2 regions of the Salirhabdus salicampi genome follow, and region 1 is predicted to be linked to the other one. Evidence: predicted binding sites of a transcription regulator. Region 1 holds the regulator's gene; the other holds the start of a gene.
What was found. The regulator Rex, encoded in region 1, represses fermentation and respiration genes when NADH is low (regulators of the CRP and FNR family bind a similar motif). The targets are predictions, from matches to a motif close to TTGTGAAATATTTCACAA.
Positions count from the first base shown of each region.

Region 2: qoxA (cytochrome aa3 quinol oxidase subunit II) is a predicted target of Rex. The motif match lies at 6,505-6,522, and genes of this name have one in related genera.

Region 1 is NZ_JANBWE010000005.1:2,554-11,645, forward strand. It holds gene rimI (ribosomal protein S18-alanine N-acetyltransferase) at 1-256, shown strand, start outside; gene tsaD (tRNA (adenosine(37)-N6)-threonylcarbamoyltransferase complex transferase subunit TsaD) at 253-1,290, shown strand; gene NLW78_RS13370 (ATP-binding cassette domain-containing protein) at 1,608-3,560, opposite strand; gene NLW78_RS13375 (redox-sensing transcriptional repressor Rex) at 3,697-4,356, shown strand; gene NLW78_RS13380 (MDR family MFS transporter) at 4,466-5,875, shown strand; gene NLW78_RS13385 (YdiK family protein) at 5,904-6,110, opposite strand; gene NLW78_RS13390 (CPBP family intramembrane glutamic endopeptidase) at 6,117-6,830, opposite strand; gene groES (co-chaperone GroES) at 7,101-7,385, shown strand; gene groL (chaperonin GroEL) at 7,450-9,090, shown strand.
Region 2 is NZ_JANBWE010000001.1:706,256-715,347, forward strand. It holds gene sfnG (dimethylsulfone monooxygenase SfnG) at 1-568, shown strand, start outside; gene NLW78_RS03670 (NADPH-dependent FMN reductase) at 565-1,212, shown strand; gene acsA (acetate--CoA ligase) at 1,341-3,110, shown strand; gene NLW78_RS03680 (ornithine cyclodeaminase family protein) at 3,240-4,217, shown strand; gene NLW78_RS03685 (MBL fold metallo-hydrolase) at 4,629-6,071, shown strand; gene NLW78_RS03690 (DUF3006 domain-containing protein) at 6,084-6,344, shown strand; gene qoxA (cytochrome aa3 quinol oxidase subunit II) at 6,634-7,542, shown strand; gene qoxB (cytochrome aa3 quinol oxidase subunit I) at 7,595-9,092, shown strand, end outside.

The DNA.
Region 1 (9,092 bases):
GATTGATAATGCACAAATAACAAATATTGCGATATTACCTAACTATAGAGGAAAAGGTTTAGGAGAGAAACTCTTTCAGTACGTACTTGTACAGGCTAGAAATCAAGGTGTTGAGCTACTATCTCTTGAAGTAAGGGTATCGAATGTTCGAGCCCAAAAGATGTATCGGAAATTTGGATTACAACCAGCCGGTATACGAAAAAATTATTATCAAGACAATAATGAAGATGCTTTAGTAATGTGGGTGAAATTATGATAAACGATAAAAACCAGTATATATTAGCAATAGAAACAAGTTGTGATGAAACAGCTGTTGCGATTATTAAAAATGGACGGGAAATGGTAACGAATCAAGTAGCTTCCCAAGTAGAAAGCCATAAACGGTTTGGTGGTGTTGTACCTGAAATTGCATCACGCCACCACATTGAACAGATTACAATTACGCTAGAAGAGGCACTAATGGATGCCCAACTATCGATGGATGATATTGATGCTGTTGCTGTAACAGAGGGCCCAGGTCTGGTAGGAGCTTTGCTCATAGGGGTAAATGCGGCAAAGGCAATAGCTTTTGCACATCAAAAGCCTTTGATTGGTATCCATCATATCGCAGGCCATATTTATGCCAATCGTTTGATTGAAGAATTTCAGTTTCCCCTTCTGTCCTTAGTTGTATCAGGTGGACATACAGAACTCATTTTAATGCGAGAGCATGGGAATTTTGAGATTATTGGGGAAACCCGGGATGACGCTGCAGGTGAAGCCTATGATAAAGTTGCGAAAACGTTAGGCTTACCCTACCCGGGAGGGCCTCATATCGATCGTTTAGCCCATGAAGGAGAAGCAAATATTGATTTTCCAAGGGCATGGTTGGAGCCAGATTCTTTTGATTTTAGTTTTAGTGGGTTAAAAACAGCAGTATTAAATACATTACATAATGGCAAACAAAAAGGGATTACTTATGCTCAACAGGATATTGCTGCGAGCTTCCAGGATAGTGTTTTAGATGTACTTGTTTCGAAAACAGTAAAAGCCGCTCGAAAGCATAATGTAAAACAACTTCTAGTTGCTGGTGGTGTTGCGGCAAACAAAGGTTTACGAAACAGATTGCAAAACGAATTTACTAACACAGATGTCCAACTCGTTATTCCGCCATTATCGTTATGTACTGATAACGCAGCAATGATAGGGGCAGCTGCAAGTGTTGCCTTTGAACAAGGACACTATGCAGGATGGGAGCTAAATGCTAATCCATCACTCAGCTTAGAAAAGTATGCTAAGAGATCAAAATAGGGGAAAAACGGCACTGATTACAGTGTCGTTTTTGGTTGAAAGGTAAAAAGATGTTTAACTGCATAATGTTACGGATAATGAGAAGGGATACAGAAAGGTAAAATAGTTATTCACAATATAATCATAAAAATGTGGATAAGATTTTAAATTATTGTCATACCAACTCTAGTACTTGTGCACAAAACCTGTGGATAAGGGATGTTATTCCTGTGGATAATGTGAATAACACTAAAAAAACCCAAAATTATAAGGGTTAATATGTGGATTTCTTTGTGGATAAATATGAAAAAGCCCTCCTATATAGGAGGGCTTTTGATTTATCTTTCTAGATCTTCTATTTGTTCTTGTATTGCACTCCACTGTTCTAAGCTTTTTTCAAGCTTCAAATCTAGCTCATCATTTTCTTTCGCAATTTCACCTAATCGATTAGCGTCACTAGCAATGTCAGGAGAACTCATCTTTTCTCCGTTTGCCTCAATTTGAGCTTCTAACTGTTCAATCTCTTCTTCTAAGGTTTCAATTTTTCTCTTTAACTTCCGCAATTCCCGTTGCTGTTCTTTATTAATTTGATACTGATTTTTTCCATCAGGCTTCTCTTTTTCGTTAGTTGTTCTTTGCTCGGCTTCTATTAATAACTGACGTTCTTTTTCTTCTTGCTTTTTATTAGCATAGTAATCATAATCCCCTAAAAAAGTTTCCGTACCAGTAGGTAACATTTCCACAACAGTCGTAGCTAATCGATTAATAAAGTAACGATCGTGGGATACAAACAGTATTGTCCCTGGAAAGTCAATTAGTGCAGACTCTAATACCTCTTTACTATCAAGGTCCAAATGGTTTGTAGGTTCATCCATGATCAAGAAATTTGCATGTTTCAACATTAATTTCGCAAGAACAACTCTGGCTTTTTCGCCACCACTTAACGTGGATATAGGTTTAAGTACGTCATCACCAGAAAATAAGAAGTTCCCTAAAAGTGTTCGAATTTCTTTCTCAGGTTTATTTGGGTAATCGTCCCAAAGTTCATGTAATACGGTTTTGTTACCCGTTAACTCGGTTTGCTCTTGATCATAGTACCCAATTTGAACATTCGTACCATGCTGAATATGACCACCACTAGGCTTCAACATTCCAACAATAGTCTTAAGAATTGTCGATTTTCCTACACCGTTTGGTCCGATTAGGGCAATACAATCCCCTTTATTAATGTTGAGATCAACGTGTTGAAAAATAGGATGTTCTTCATTTGGATAATGGAAAGATAAATCCCTGACTTTTAATACGTCATTTCCACTTTGTCGTTCAACAGAAAAGGAAAACTTTGCTGATTTATCATCCAGTTTAGGTCTGTCCATAAGCTCCATTTTCTCAAGTTGTTTGCGTCGGCTCTGAGCCCGTTTTGAAGTCGAATCACGTGCAATATTTTTTTGAATAAATTCCTCAAGCTGTTTTACTTCGGCTTGTTGCTTTTCGTACTGTTTTAAATGACGTTCGTATTCTTCAGCCTTCAATGTTAAATAATTACTGTAGTTACCGTAATACTTTTTCGATGTTTGAAACGCGATTTCATAAACAATGTTAACCGTTTTATCAAGAAAATAACGATCGTGGGAGACAATAACAACTGCACCTGGATAATTTTGAATGTATTGTTCGAGCCAATGTAATGTTTCAATATCTAAGTGATTTGTAGGCTCGTCCAAAATTAGAACATCAGGCTTTGATAGGAGTAACTTACCAAGGGCAAGTCGTGTTTTTTGTCCACCGCTTAATGTTTGAATAGGTGTTTGAACATCATAATCTTGAAATTGTAACCCATTTAATACGTTTTTAATCTCTGCTTCATATTGGAAGCCGCCTTCACGTTTGAACTTATCCTGAAGCTCATCATAGGCAGCTAGTAATTGATTATACTTATCCTCATTTTCCATATAGGATGAATCGGCCATTTTTAATTCCATGTTACGTAATTTTTGTTCCATTTTCTTCAGGTGGGCAAAGATCGACTCTAACTCTTCCCACATTGTTGCATTTGACTCTAGCCCTGTATGTTGGGCTAGATACCCTATTGTTACGTCTTTCGGTTTATAGATTTCGCCACCATCATAATTCATCTGATCAGACATAATTTTCAACAACGTAGATTTTCCTGCACCATTGCGGCCAACTATGGCTAATCGATCACGGCTGTGTACTTCTAATTTAATATTCGATAAAATAAGGTCAGCACCAAAATATTTTTTTATATTGTTTAATTGCATTAAAATCATAAAATTTTCACCCCAACGTGAATAAGTGTACCTTATAAGATACAATAAAGGAAGAATTCCGCAATAAATGGTCGGCAATGCAACTTAACATATATAGATATCAGGTTGTTGATTGTTAAGGAGGAGGAGCCAGTAGATGAATAATATTGAACATACGAAAATCCCTCAGGCAACTGCAAAGCGTTTACCACTATATTATCGTTTTATAAACAATTTATATAACCAAGGAAAAACGAGAGTATCCTCTAAAGAATTAAGTGAAGCGGTAAAAGTAGATTCTGCTACGATACGTAGAGATTTTTCCTACTTCGGAGCACTAGGGAAAAAAGGATATGGGTATAATGTGGATCATTTATTAACGTTTTTCCGAGAAACATTAAGTCAAGATGAAGTAACGAAGGTAACGTTAATTGGCGTAGGAAACTTAGGGACAGCCTTTCTTAACTACAACTTTACAAAAAATAATAATACAAAGATCGAAATAGCCTTTGATACTACACCTGAAAAAGTAGAGACAAACATTGGTGGTGTACCTGTATATCACATTAATCAATTGGAAGAAAAAATTGGTGAGGATATATCTGTTGCTATTTTAACTGTGCCAGCACAGGCGGCACAACCGATAGCTGACAGACTTGTGAAAGCTGGTATTCAAGGGATATTAAATTTTACTCCAGCAAGAATTACAGTGCGTGAACATGTGCGTGTTCACCACATTGATTTATCAGTTGAATTACAAGCGCTCGTCTATTTTTTAAAGCATTATCCACTGTATGAAAATAATGAAGCAGAATAAAAAAAAGGCGGTAAGCCTTTTTTTTACGTCGTGAATTAATCTTATGTTATAGTAGTATTTAGTTCGGGTATCGAAGCAATTTCATTGAACATGAATTGGGGGAAATGCCGTGAGTAAAATACCGGCGAAATGGCTAGTTGTCATATCGGTTTTGTTTGGGACGTTTACCGTCATTTTAAATAATAGTATGTTAAATCCTGTTTTACCTTACTTTATGGATTTATTTAATGCTGATGCAGTTTCTGTTGGATGGGTATTAACGATCTTCATGGTTGCTATGGGGATTACCATGCCGATTACTGGCTATGTAGGTGATCGATTCGGGAAAAAGAAAGTTTATATTTATGGGTTAATGTTATTTATGATTGGTTCTACTCTAGGAGCATTATCTCAATCTTTAAGCTTTATTATCATGTCCCGTGCTATCCAGGGTATTGCTGGTGGGTTAATGATGCCTAATGCGATGGCGCTCATTTTTCATGCATTCCCTCGTAATGAGAGAGGACTAGCTGTTGGCATTTATGGTATTGCGGCTATGGTTGCTCCCGCAATCGGTCCTACAATTGGAGGATTGATTACTGAATTTTTCGCATGGCAATTTTTATTTGCATTTAATATTCCGTTTGCCCTTGTAGGGGTGTTATTTTCGACTAAGTATTTAAAGCCGACACCTGCAAAGCCGGAACTGAAATTCGATTACATAGGCTTTATTCTTGTGACGATAGGTGTAGGATCAATTTTGTTTGCCTTAAGCAGAGGGTCAACCTTGGAACTTATTACAGCACCAAGTAATATAGCATTAATTGTAATTGGTATTCTATTTGTAATTTCGTTCGTGTTCTATGAATTAAAGCAACCTCAACCATTGTTAGAATTACGTGTCTTTAAAGTACGAACATATCGTATGTCAATTATCGTCACATCTGCTGCTTCCATCGGTTTATTTTCTGGCTTGTTTTTATTACCTTTATTAATACAACAAGTGTATGGGCTCAGCTTAACGATGACTGGGCTACTCTTTTTACCTGCTGCACTTTTAAGTGGTGTGTTCATGACGGTAGGGGGAAAACTATTAGATTTAAAAGGGCCACGTGCAGTTGTGCCCCCTGGTTTAGTGATCATGGGTATAGCAACATTAGCTTTAGGATTTGTCGATTTAACGAGCTCTTATTGGTACATTTTGTTGTTAAATTGTATTCGTGGAGTTGGGATGGGATTAGGTAATATGCCTGCGACGACAGCAGGCATGAACTCCATCCCCGAAAAGCTTGTAGCACAAGGATCAGCTATGAATAACGTATTACGCCAAATTACATCCTCGTTTGGAATTGTATTTTTTGCCATTTATTATGAACTAAGACGTGGTTATATAATATTACAGAATAAAACGATGGAAGAAGCAAGTTTGCAGGCTATTAATGAAGCTTTTATCGTTTCCGCAGTAGTTATATTGTTAGCAGTCCCTGCTGGATTCCTATTAAAGGGAACAGTAGAACAAGAGAAAAAAGAAACCGAATGATAAATCCTTCGGTTTCTTTTTTTATAAGCTATTCTTTTTTGTTATTCGCATTTTTTAAGCGAAAGTGTATGTTAACGAGTTTAATGCCAACTGCAAAATCGAAAGTTGCTACAATGGTCAGGACGATTGTAGTGAAGTTCCATACCGTTTCGTCCGCACTTTGGATAGCGATATAAGTGAATACAACTCCCATAAAGAAATAGATTGCAGCCATAAACAATGGTGATGCACGCATATGAAATTATCCTCCAATAAAAATAGTTTGAAGCTGCTCCAGTTGTTGTCTCATTTTTTCAATATCTTCAGGTGATAAATTGTACTGAACTATAGCAACTAGTCCATTCATAGACATATGAGCAACAATTGGAACAATAATTCGCTTTGTCTTTACATAAAGATACGCAAACACAATTCCCATTGAAGCGTAGCGTAATAAATGTTCGAACTCACCATGTAGTACTCCGAATATTAAAGCTGAAATGACCGCAGCGATGAGAAAGCTATTTGTCCTTTTATATATACTTCCAAAAATAACTTTTCGGAATACGAGCTCTTCTAATATGGGAGCAAGCAATGCTAAAACAATAAGGAAAATTGGACTTTGTCGTGCAATTTCCATCATACCTATTGTGTTTTCTGACGCAGCATCAATATTTAATACATAAATTTCAAATAAGGCAACGAAATATTGCGTAAAGAAGGCCATGACAATTCCGAGAAGTGACCATTTCAAAACATAACCAACACTTGCGTTACGTTCGTTAACTTGTCTCATGTCAGGTTTTAATAAAAGTAACAAAATAATGAAGGCTGTTGAAAAACTAAATAAGTTCCACCATACTGCTGCTGATAGTCTGTCAGGGGCACCTAAAGCTTGTAATAAAGGTGCACCAATGATGATGGAGAATTGAGCTAGAACATAAGTTAAAATAACATACCAATATCTTTTCGGCAATTGGGACGACTCCTTTACAAAATGTAATCTAATCTCCTATTTTATTATTCCTTTTAAGATTATATGTGTTTAATCATATTATAAAAGGGAAAGAATAATTCGGGTATTATCTCGTTCCATTATATAGTAAAACTTGTACGAAAAAAAATAATGGATAATACTTGCAAAATGAACGTGATTTCATTATTATAATAATTGGTATTAGCACTCGTTGTTGATGAGTGCTAATAAACAAAATTTAATATTAAATATTTTGAGGAGGGTGTCCGTATGTTAAAACCACTAGGTGATCGAGTTGTCATCGAAGTTGTAGAGCAAGAGGAAAAAACTTCAAGCGGTATTGTACTTCCTGACTCCGCGAAGGAAAAGCCACAGGAGGGCAAAGTCGTTGCGGTTGGAACAGGGCGCATAACAGATAATGGAGAAAAGGTTGCTCTTGAAGTATCAGAAGGCGACCGTGTCGTATACTCCAAATATGCAGGTACAGAAGTGAAATATGATGGTAAAGAATACTTAATTCTTCGTGAAAATGATATTTTAGCGATTGTAGGCTAATCTCATCTTAGAAGAGTAGATAGTTATATCATAAACATTAAATATTATTAGGGAGGTTACATTCATGGCTAAGGAAATTAAATTTAGCGAAGAAGCTCGCCGTGCGATGCTTCGTGGTGTAGATACATTAGCTAATGCGGTAAAAGTTACATTAGGTCCTAAAGGACGTAACGTAGTATTGGAGAAGAAATTTGGTTCACCACTTATTACGAACGATGGTGTAACAATTGCGAAAGAAATCGAGTTAGAGAACCATTTCGAAAACATGGGTGCTCAACTTGTATCTGAAGTTGCATCTAAAACAAACGATGTTGCTGGTGACGGTACTACGACTGCAACAGTTCTTGCACAAGCAATGATTCGTGAAGGTTTGAAAAACGTAGCTTCTGGTGCAAACCCTGTAGGGGTACGCCGCGGTATTGAAAAGGCTGTAGGTGTAGCTACTGAAGAATTACGTAGTATCTCTAAACCTATCGAAGGTAAAGATTCTATTGCACAAGTAGCAGCTATTTCTGCGGCTGATGAAGAAGTAGGTCAACTAATTGCTGAAGCAATGGAGCGTGTTGGTAACGATGGTGTTATTACAATTGAAGAATCTAAAGGATTTAACACTGAGCTAGAAGTTGTAGAAGGTATGCAGTTTGACCGTGGTTATGCATCTCCATACATGGTTACCGACCAAGACAAAATGGAAGCTGAGCTAGAAGATCCATATATTTTAATTACAGATAAGAAGATTTCTAATATTCAAGAAGTACTACCAGTACTAGAACAAGTAGTACAACAAGGTAAACCAATCTTAATTATTGCTGAAGATGTTGAAGGGGAAGCTCTTGCAACATTGGTTGTGAACAAACTACGTGGAACGTTCAATGCTGTAGCTGTAAAGGCTCCAGGCTTCGGTGACCGCCGTAAAGCAATGCTTGAAGACATTGCAACACTAACTGGTGGTCAAGTCATTACAGAAGATCTTGGTCTTGACCTGAAGGGTGCATCAATTGAGCAACTAGGTCGCGCATCTAAAGTTGTTGTAACAAAAGAAAATACGACAATCGTTGAAGGTGCTGGAGAAGCAGACCAAATCTCTGCACGTGTAAGCCAAATTCGTACACAGTTAGAAGAAACAACTTCTGACTTTGATAAAGAAAAATTACAAGAGCGTCTAGCAAAACTTGCAGGTGGAGTAGCAGTCATTAAGGTTGGTGCGGCTACTGAAACTGAGCTAAAAGAGCGTAAACTTCGTATTGAAGATGCGTTAAACTCTACCCGCGCTGCAGTAGAAGAAGGAATTGTGTCTGGTGGTGGAACGGCTCTTGTGAACATTTACAATAAAGTAAATGGAATTACAGCGGAAGGCGATGAGCAAACTGGTGTTAACATCGTACTTCGTGCTCTAGAAGAGCCAGTGCGTCAAATCGCTCACAACGCTGGTCTTGAAGGTTCTGTAATTGTTGAGCGTCTGAAGAAAGAAGATGTAGGTGTTGGCTTTAACGCTGCAAACGGCGAGTGGGTAAACATGATCGAAAAAGGTATCGTTGACCCTACAAAAGTTACACGTTCTGCACTTCAAAACGCAGCATCTGTAGCAGCAATGTTCCTAACTACTGAAGCTGTAGTTGCAGATCTTCCTGAAGAAGACGACAACGCTGGTGCGCCAGACATGGGCGGCATGGGCGGCATGGGTGGAATGGGCGGCATGATGTAATA
Region 2 (9,092 bases), on a different contig from region 1:
ACCAGAAAAAGACATTCCAATCTTCCAAGGTGGAAACTCACAAGATGCTCGTCATATGGCTTCTCGAGTTTCGGACTATTACTTTATGAATGGGAATACATTGGAAGGAATTCAAGAGCAAATTGCAGATGTAAAGGCAAAAGCAGCGGCCCAGGGCCGAGAAGAAGAAGTGAAATTTGGAATTAATGGCTTCGCCATCGTTCGTGATACAGAAGAGGAAGCGGTTCAACTTCTAAGAGATATTATTGCCAATAAAGATGAAGAGGCGGTGAAAGGATTTCAACAAGCCGTAAAAGAGGCGGGCCAATCAACAAAAGATAAGCAGGGGATGTGGGCTAACTCTACAAAAGAAGATTTGGTTCAATATAACGATGGGTTTAAAACAGGTCTCATTGGAACGCCGGAACAAGTGGCAAATCGCATTATCGAATTGAAAAAAGTCGGGGTGGACCTCGTGTTAACAGGGCATTTCCACTATGAGGAAGACTTACGATTGTTTGGAGAAAAAGTCATCCCTCTCGTTCGGGAAAAAGAAAAACGATTAACGAAAGAAGGCATCCTTGTATGAAATTATTAGGGATTTCCGGCAGTTTATCTGACCGTTCAAAAACATTTCTAGCAGTAGAGAAGGCAATCCAATTTGCAGAAGAACAATTTTTTGAGACGAAACAGGCAATTAAAGAAAAATTAAATACCGATAAGTATGATCAAACAATCGAAACGGAGATTGTAAATTTAAAAGACTATGACCTACAGTTTTGTGATGGTCGTAACCCTCTCGACTACGAAGGGGATACGAAAAAGCTTATTAAGAAAATTATCGAAGCTGATGCCTTTATAGTTGGTAGCCCAGTTTACCGCGGGTCTATGAGTGGTGCGTTGAAAAACGTCTTTGATTTAATTCCGAATAATTGTTTAGAAGGGAAAGTAATTGGTTTTATTGCTACAGGCGGAACGTATCACCACTTTTTAGCGATTGAACATCAACTCCATCCACTTGCCGGGTATTTTTCGGCTCATGTTGTACCAGGTGGTGTATATGCCCACAATGAGCACTACGACAATCAAGGGTTGATATCAGATGAAATATTGGAACGGTTACGGGTGCTATCTTACTCTGTTATTGATTTACATCACCGATTATATGATAGCCATACAATTGCAAAAAAACCTTATATTCCGAGAAAAAGTTTATCAGCTACAAAAAGTTAGTCTGTTGCCGTTATCAACTTATTACATTTTCTTCTCATTCATAGGGACATTAGTACAAAAGAGAACTCCCCCCGATCCAATAGGAAGGGGGGCTAAAACTACATAATTAGTAAAGGGGTGGAACCATTATGACGGTAACAAGTGGCATCGTAAAACCGTATGAAAGTAATTACAATTTGCAGCATTATGAGAAGGTTTACAATAATTTTTCATGGGAGTCGGTAGAGAAAGCATTCAGTTGGAGTAAGACAGGTCAACTGAACATCGCATATGAAGCAGTTGATAAGCATGTTGACGAAGGTTATGGTGATAAAATAGCCCTTCACTACGTCCATAATGAAACAGAAGTAAAATTAACTTTTGCGGATTTAAAACAACAGTCTGACCAATATGCTCAGGTTTTAAGAAAACATGGCGTAAAAAAAGGTGACCGTGTTTTTATCTTTTTACCAAAGCATCCGGACTGTTATGTTGCCATTATGGCTGTTATCAAAATAGGAGCCATTGCAGGTCCTCTTTTTGAAGCATTTATGGAGGAAGCTATTAAAGATAGAATGCAAGATTGTGGTGCGAAAGTACTGATTACGAATTCAGAGCTTGTGTCCCGTGTTCCGAGGGAAGAGCTTCCTGATTTACAAACGGTACTCATTACCGGTGAGTCTAGCGAATGTCAACAAGACGAATTGTCTTTATGGGAGGAAATCAGAGGGTTAGATGCTGAATCAGATGAAAATGTGATTGAGTGGGTAGAACGTGACGATCCAATGATTATTCACTATACATCTGGCTCTACCGGAAAACCGAAAGGCATTCTCCACGCCCATCGTGCTATGATACAACAATATCAAACTGGAAAATGGGTCCTCGATTTAAAAGAAGATGATGTATATTGGTGTACGGCACACCCAGGCTGGGTGACAGGAAGCTCCTACGGTGTGTTTGCGCCTTGGTTGAACCGCGCGACCATTATTGTCAATGGAGGGCGATTTGCGGCAGAAGCATGGTATGAATTGATTGAAAGAACGAGGATTTCTGTATGGTACAGTGCGCCAACAGCTTTTCGTATGTTAATGTCGGCAGGTGAAGAACTGCAGAAACAATATGACTTATCGTCGTTGCGACATATTTTAAGTGTTGGGGAGCCACTTAACCCTGAAGTGATTACGTGGGGGAAGAGGACGTTACAATTACGTATACATGACACGTGGTGGATGACCGAAACAGGAGCACAATTAATTGTGAATTTGCCGTCACAGCCCATCAAGCCGGGCTCAATGGGAAGACCTTTACCAGGCATAAAAGTAGAAATACTTAACGATAAAGGTGAGCCGTTACCAATAGGTGAAGTCGGACAATTAGCAATAAAAGCAAACTGGCCGTCGATTATGAAAGGGATTTGGAAGAATGAGGAAAAACATCAATCTTATTTTCCATATGACGGTTGGTATATTTCAGGTGATTTAGCTTATAAAGATGAAGACGGCTATATTTTCTTCCAAGGCCGTAATGATGATATGATTAACTCTTCTGGTGAACGTATTGGGCCATTTGAAGTAGAAAGTAAATTAATTGAACATCCAGCTGTAGCTGAAGCAGGGGTAATCGGCAAACCTAATGAGTTACGAGGAGAAATTGTTAAAGCTTTTATCGTTTTACGTAACGGTTACCAACCGAGTGATGAGCTGTTAAAAGATGTGAGAGCATTTGTCAAAACAAAATTAGCAGCCCACGCGGCACCAAGAGAAATTGAAGTACTTGAGCAACTACCGAAAACGAGAATTAGTGGAAAAATTATGCGGCGCGTCTTAAAAGCGTGGGACCTTGGAATAGACCCAGGAGATACATCAGCATTGGATGGCGGACAGAAGAAAGAGACGTTATATACAACAAAACAATAAAATACCGCTTTCAATATGGGATGGTATAAAATAGAATAAGGGTATAGGGTGTGGGGTTTAACGATGGTTAAACCCCTTTTTTTAAAGGGCGAAGTGTTGAAAATGAATTTTTAATAAGGGAGGAGAACAATGCTTGTCATAAGTAAAGAGGAACAAAAACAATTAGTTAACATGAATGAAGTGATTGATAATGCTTCGTTAGCATTAAAAGAATTCTCAGCTAACCGTACAGTAACTCCTATTCGAGCAGCACTACCATTTCACAATGGGCAAAACACATCACTAGTGATGCCGTCTGTAGCAGAAGAGTTAAAAAGTGTAGGATTGAAAGTCGTATCTGTCGCTCCAAACAATACAAAAATAGGAAAGAAGGCGATTAACGGAGTTGTCATGTTATCAGACTTTGAATCTGGTGAACCCGTAGCAATGTTGGAAGGTTCGTATTTGACAATGGTTCGGACAGGTGCATTGTCAGGTGTTGCGACGAAATATTTAGCAAGAGAAGATGCGAAAACGTTGAGCGTAATTGGGACAGGTGCACAAGCCGAAGGGTTAGTTGCTGCGGTGCTCGCGGTTCGTAATATTGAACAAATCTATCTTTATAATCGAACAAAAAAGAAAGCAGAGGAATTCGCGCGATATGTGTTTGATACATATGGAATACAAACCGAAGTAATATCGGATGCTAACGAAACCGTAAAGAAAGCAGATATTGTCGTTACCGCTACAAATGCTTTAACACCTGTGTTTTCTGATTCTTTACAACCAGGAGTGCATGTCAATGCAGTCGGCTCTTTTCGTCCAACTATGCAAGAATTACCTTCAAATGCTGTGACGTCGGCAAATAAAGTTGTAGTAGAAGCGAAAGATGCGGCGTTAGAAGAAACAGGTGACTTGCAAGTCCCAATTAGGGAAGGGTTATTCAATGAATCGGATATTTACAGTGAACTTGGCAAGGTTGTAGCTGGAGATTATCCGGGTAGAGAATCAGAAAGAGAGATTACATTATTCAAATCAGTAGGATTAGCCGTCGTTGATATTGTTGTGGCTAGATATATTTACGACAAAGCTAAGGTAAGAAATATTGGAACGAAACTTCATCTCTAATGTTAGGATATATTCACTTGGCCATGTGAGAAGTCCCGATCAAGGGCTTCTTTTTTTACTTAGAGTTAGTGAAATTTCAGGCATGCTTACTTTAATGCATTAAAAGGGTTGTGCACTACTAATCTGCATACATAAAGTTAGCAGAAATTACATAGTACCTCTAATAGATTGGGAGTCCATATAGCATAAGAGTTTTTGACTAAATGGCATCATAGTAAATATTTAACGGCAAGAATCGTATTGCCGTCTAATACGGTGTGTGTAACAATCGTAACGAAGTATTGATGACTATGGACACATTAAAAAGTTCCAATCATCTTATCGAAAACATATGTAATGAATACATTTCATTATGCGCGATGGTAAATGACATACAAATTAGACAAAATGAAAAAGGAGCTTTGATATAAATTGGATGATTTTTTTCTAATCGTGTTTTTTCTTTCCATTATCACTTGGTTTGTCGGACTTATTAGTCCACGTACAGTTTTAAAGTGGGGAAAAACAAAAACCCGTAAAAGGGTGTCCTTAATATGCGGGTCTACCCTCGTACTTAGCTTTGTAATGATTGGGATAACTGCCGAGATAGAAACAAAGACCGAGGATGTTTCAGATAAAAAGGCGAATGATGAAGAGGTTATCGTCGAAGAAACGAAAGACTTAGGAGAGAAAAAAGATAAATTAGCCGACGATGAACATTCAAGTGATGCTAATGACAACATAAAAGAAGAACAAGAAACAGAGGATCAGGCGTCCTCGACGAACAAAGAGGCGGAACCGAAAACAGAAAAAAGTCATGATGAGTTATCGATACCTCCGCCATCAGGCGAACTCGTCGTTCATTATATGGATGTTGGGCAAGGTGACTCCACCCTCATTTTGGGCCCTGATTTTACCATTCTTATTGATGCCGGACGGTACAATGCGAGTGATGTCGTTCCTTACCTTAATTCAGTAGGTGTTCAAAGCATTGATTTAATGATTGGAACGCATCCCCACGCTGATCATATAGGTCAAATGGATAAAGTACTACAAAACTTTCCTGTTAAAGAAGTATGGATGAGTGGTGACGCACATACGTCACGTACTTTTGAACGTGTCATTGATGCAATTGCAGCGTCTGAGGCTAGTTACCATGAACCGAGGGCTGGTGAAACATTTACGATTGGTTCATCGCAACTAGATGTCGTAAGTCCATACAGTATTAATGGGAATTTTCACAAAGGTTCTGTTGCGGTAAAAGTAAGGTATGGAAATGTAAACTTCTTGTTTACAGGAGATGCGGAGCATGAAACGGAACGGGAAATATTAAATCGTGATTATGATCTAAAAGCTTATATCTACCAATTAGGGCATCATGGATCAAGCACATCGAATACAGAAGCATTTTTAAAAGCTATTAATCCGGAAGTAGCCATTTACTCTGCTGGCCATGGAAACTCGTATGGACATCCACATGATGAAGTCGTGAATCGTGTGAGGTCGATGGGAATAAAGTTATATGGAACAGATGTACATGGTCACATTCTTGTGAAAACAAATGGTACGACATACACCGTAGAAACGAAAACAAGTGGAACCATTACGACAGAACCATCAGAGGAAACATCGAAAGATACAACAGCAGAAAAAGAAGAAGCACCTGAAGAAGAAGAGGTTTCGGCTAATTGTGTTGATGTAAACACTGCTACGAAAGAACGATTAACCGAAATTATTCATATAGGTGACTCTAGAGCGGATGATTTAATCTCGTTGCGGTCGTTCAGTTCCATAGACCAGTTAACAAGAATACGAGGTATTAGTGAGAATCGATTAGGAGATATTAAAGAGCAAGGTTTAGCTTGTGTTAAGTAGAAGGGGATGGATATGAAAAAAGCAGTGGTTGACCGAATTGTGGATGGTAAGCATGCTGTCTTATTAGTTGGTCAAAAGGAAAAAGAAATTATTATTGATGCTGTCAGACTACCGGAAAAAGCTATTGAAGGCACGTGGGTAACTATAAAGCAAAAAGGTGAAGACGTAGAAGTGATCTCCATTAATGATAATGAGACGGTTGAAACGAAGCAACGTATCGAAAACAAAATGGATTTATTGAGACAGAAAAAGGGGAGCCGATTTAAAACATAAATACCCTTTAGCCGTCTCGATAGAACAGGAAGAAGTCCTTTAAAGGGGCTTCTTTTTTTCATAAGCGTTTTCAAGGAACTTCCATCATTATCCAATAGTGTTAACAATCTATGACAGTTGATAATCTTGAACATTTCTTGACAGGAATTTGTTGAATTTTTTGTGACAGTGTTCACAATCATTTGTTTTTGATTACCGTTTTTTTATAAGATATATGAGCAAACAAAAAAAGGACACTGACAAAGTTCATTGCTATGAAACGTCGACAACATAAGAAAGGGGTACCATAATGAAGAAAAAGTGGGCTTTATTATCGATAATATTCTTGATTGCTACTTTCCTTACTGGGTGTGAACCGTTAACGGTTTTGGATCCAAAAGGGCCACAGGCTGAAACGACTAGAGATGTCATAATGATTTCTATTTGGACGATGCTTTTTATCGTCGTTGTCGTTTTTGCACTATTAATCTATGTACTTATTAAATATCGTGCTTCTAATCAAAGTGAAGACTATGAACCACCCCATATCCATGGAAGCAAGTTAATTGAAGGGATATGTGTTGGTGTACCCATTATCATTGTCATTTTTCTTTCCGTTATTACGGTAAAGAGCACGTATGAAGTAGAAAGTACACCAAAAGGTTTTGAAGACGAAGAACCATTAATTATTTATGTTTCTTCTTCAGAATGGAAATGGCATTTCAGCTATCCTGAAGAAAATATTGAAACAGTAAACTATCTATACATTCCAACAAATCGACCAATCGAATTTAAGCTGTTTTCACATGGCTCAATTGCAAGCTTCTGGGTTCCGCAGTTAGCGGGTCAAAAATACGCAATGGCGAACATGATCAATACTTTACACGTTGCCGCAACCGTCCCAGGTGATTATGTTGGCCGAAATGCGAACTTTAACGGAGAAGGATTTGCTCATCAAACCTTTAACGTAACCGCAATGGAGGAAGATGAATTTCAGGAGTGGGTAGAAGAAGTTCATGCTACCGCTGATCCGATAACAATAGATAGATTTGAAGAGTTACTAGAACCTGGTCATTTAGGTCAATTAACCTTTACCGGAACTCATTTAGATTTCTTGCCACCACCAAGTACCCACCACGGGGCTTCACATGGTGAAGATTCAGAAGAGCATAATGAAGACCACAGTTCACACGATTCGCATGATGATAGTGGTCATTAATACAAACAACTAGAATGATAAAGTGATATATTTCCTGAAAGGAGAAAACAACATGGAGTTCTTTGAACGATTTGCCGTTCCAAACCCTACATTTACGATATATGCTTCAATGGTTGCCATTGCATTAACGATGTTGGCAGTTGTGATTGGTATAACGTACTTCAGAAAATGGGGTTACTTATGGAGCGAATGGCTTACAACCGTAGACCATAAACGTATCGGTATTATGTATCTTATTTCTGCAATATTAATGCTTTTCCGCGGCGGTGTTGATGCACTTATGATGCGTGCTCAAACTGCTGTACCTGAAAATACACTATTACACGCACAAGAATATAACGAGGTATTCACAACTCACGGAGTCGTAATGATTTTGTTTATGGCGATGGCGTTCATTATGGCATTAATGAACTTTGTCACTCCACTTCAAATCGGGGCTCGTGACGTGGCATTTCCACGATTAAATGCGTTAAGTTTTTGGTTATATTTTATGGGTGCAATGCTCTTTAACATTTCATTCGTAGTTGGTGGTTCCGCCGATGCCGGTTGGACATCTTACTTCCCGCTGGCAGGGAATGAGCATAGTCCACACGTTGGAACGAACTACTATATGCTTTCCATTCAAATCGCAGGACTTGGTACCTTAATTACAGGAATTAACTTTATGGTTACAATCCTAAGAATGCGTGCACCTGGCATGACATTAATGAAAATGCCAATGTTTACATGGACTGCACTCATTACAAATATGATTATCGTATTTGCTTTCCCAGTGTTAACTGTAGCACTAGCGATGGGAACAATGGATCGTCTGTTTGGAACACACTTTTTCGCAATCAACAACGGTGGAATGGATATGCTTTGGGCAAACTTCTTCTGGATTTGGGGACACCCTGAAGTATACATTCTAGTTCTACCGGCTTTCGGTATTTATAGTGAGATTATTCCAACATTCGCAGGACGTAACCTATATGGATATAAATCAATGGTTGTGTCTATTGTTTCAATTTCCGCTTTATCCTTCGTCGTATGGGTACACCATTTCTTTACGATGGGGCAAGGCGCACTCGTAAACAGTATATTCGCAATTTCTACAATGGCAATTGCAATTCCAACAGGTGTGAAAATCTTTAACTGGCTGCTCACCCTTTGGAAAGGAAAAATCCGCTTTACGACACCAATGCTTTATTCTATTGGTTTCATTCCGATATTTACAATCGGTGGTGTAACGGGTGTAATGCTTGGTATGGCAAGTGCTGACTACCAGTATCACAACACCATGTTCTTAGTGGCACACTTCCACTTAGTCATTATCCCGGGGGTTGTATTCGCATTAATCGCCGGTATGTTCTACTGGTGGCCAAAAATGTTCGGTTTCTTGTTAAATGAACGTCTTGGTAAAGCATCTTTCTGGTTTATCGCAATTGGAGTATGTGTTGCGTTCTTCCCGATGTTCATTTCTGGTTTAGATGGGCAAGCGCGTCGTATGTACACGTACTCTGAAGCCACCGGTTTTGGCATTTGGAATATGATTTCCTTTGTTGGTGCGC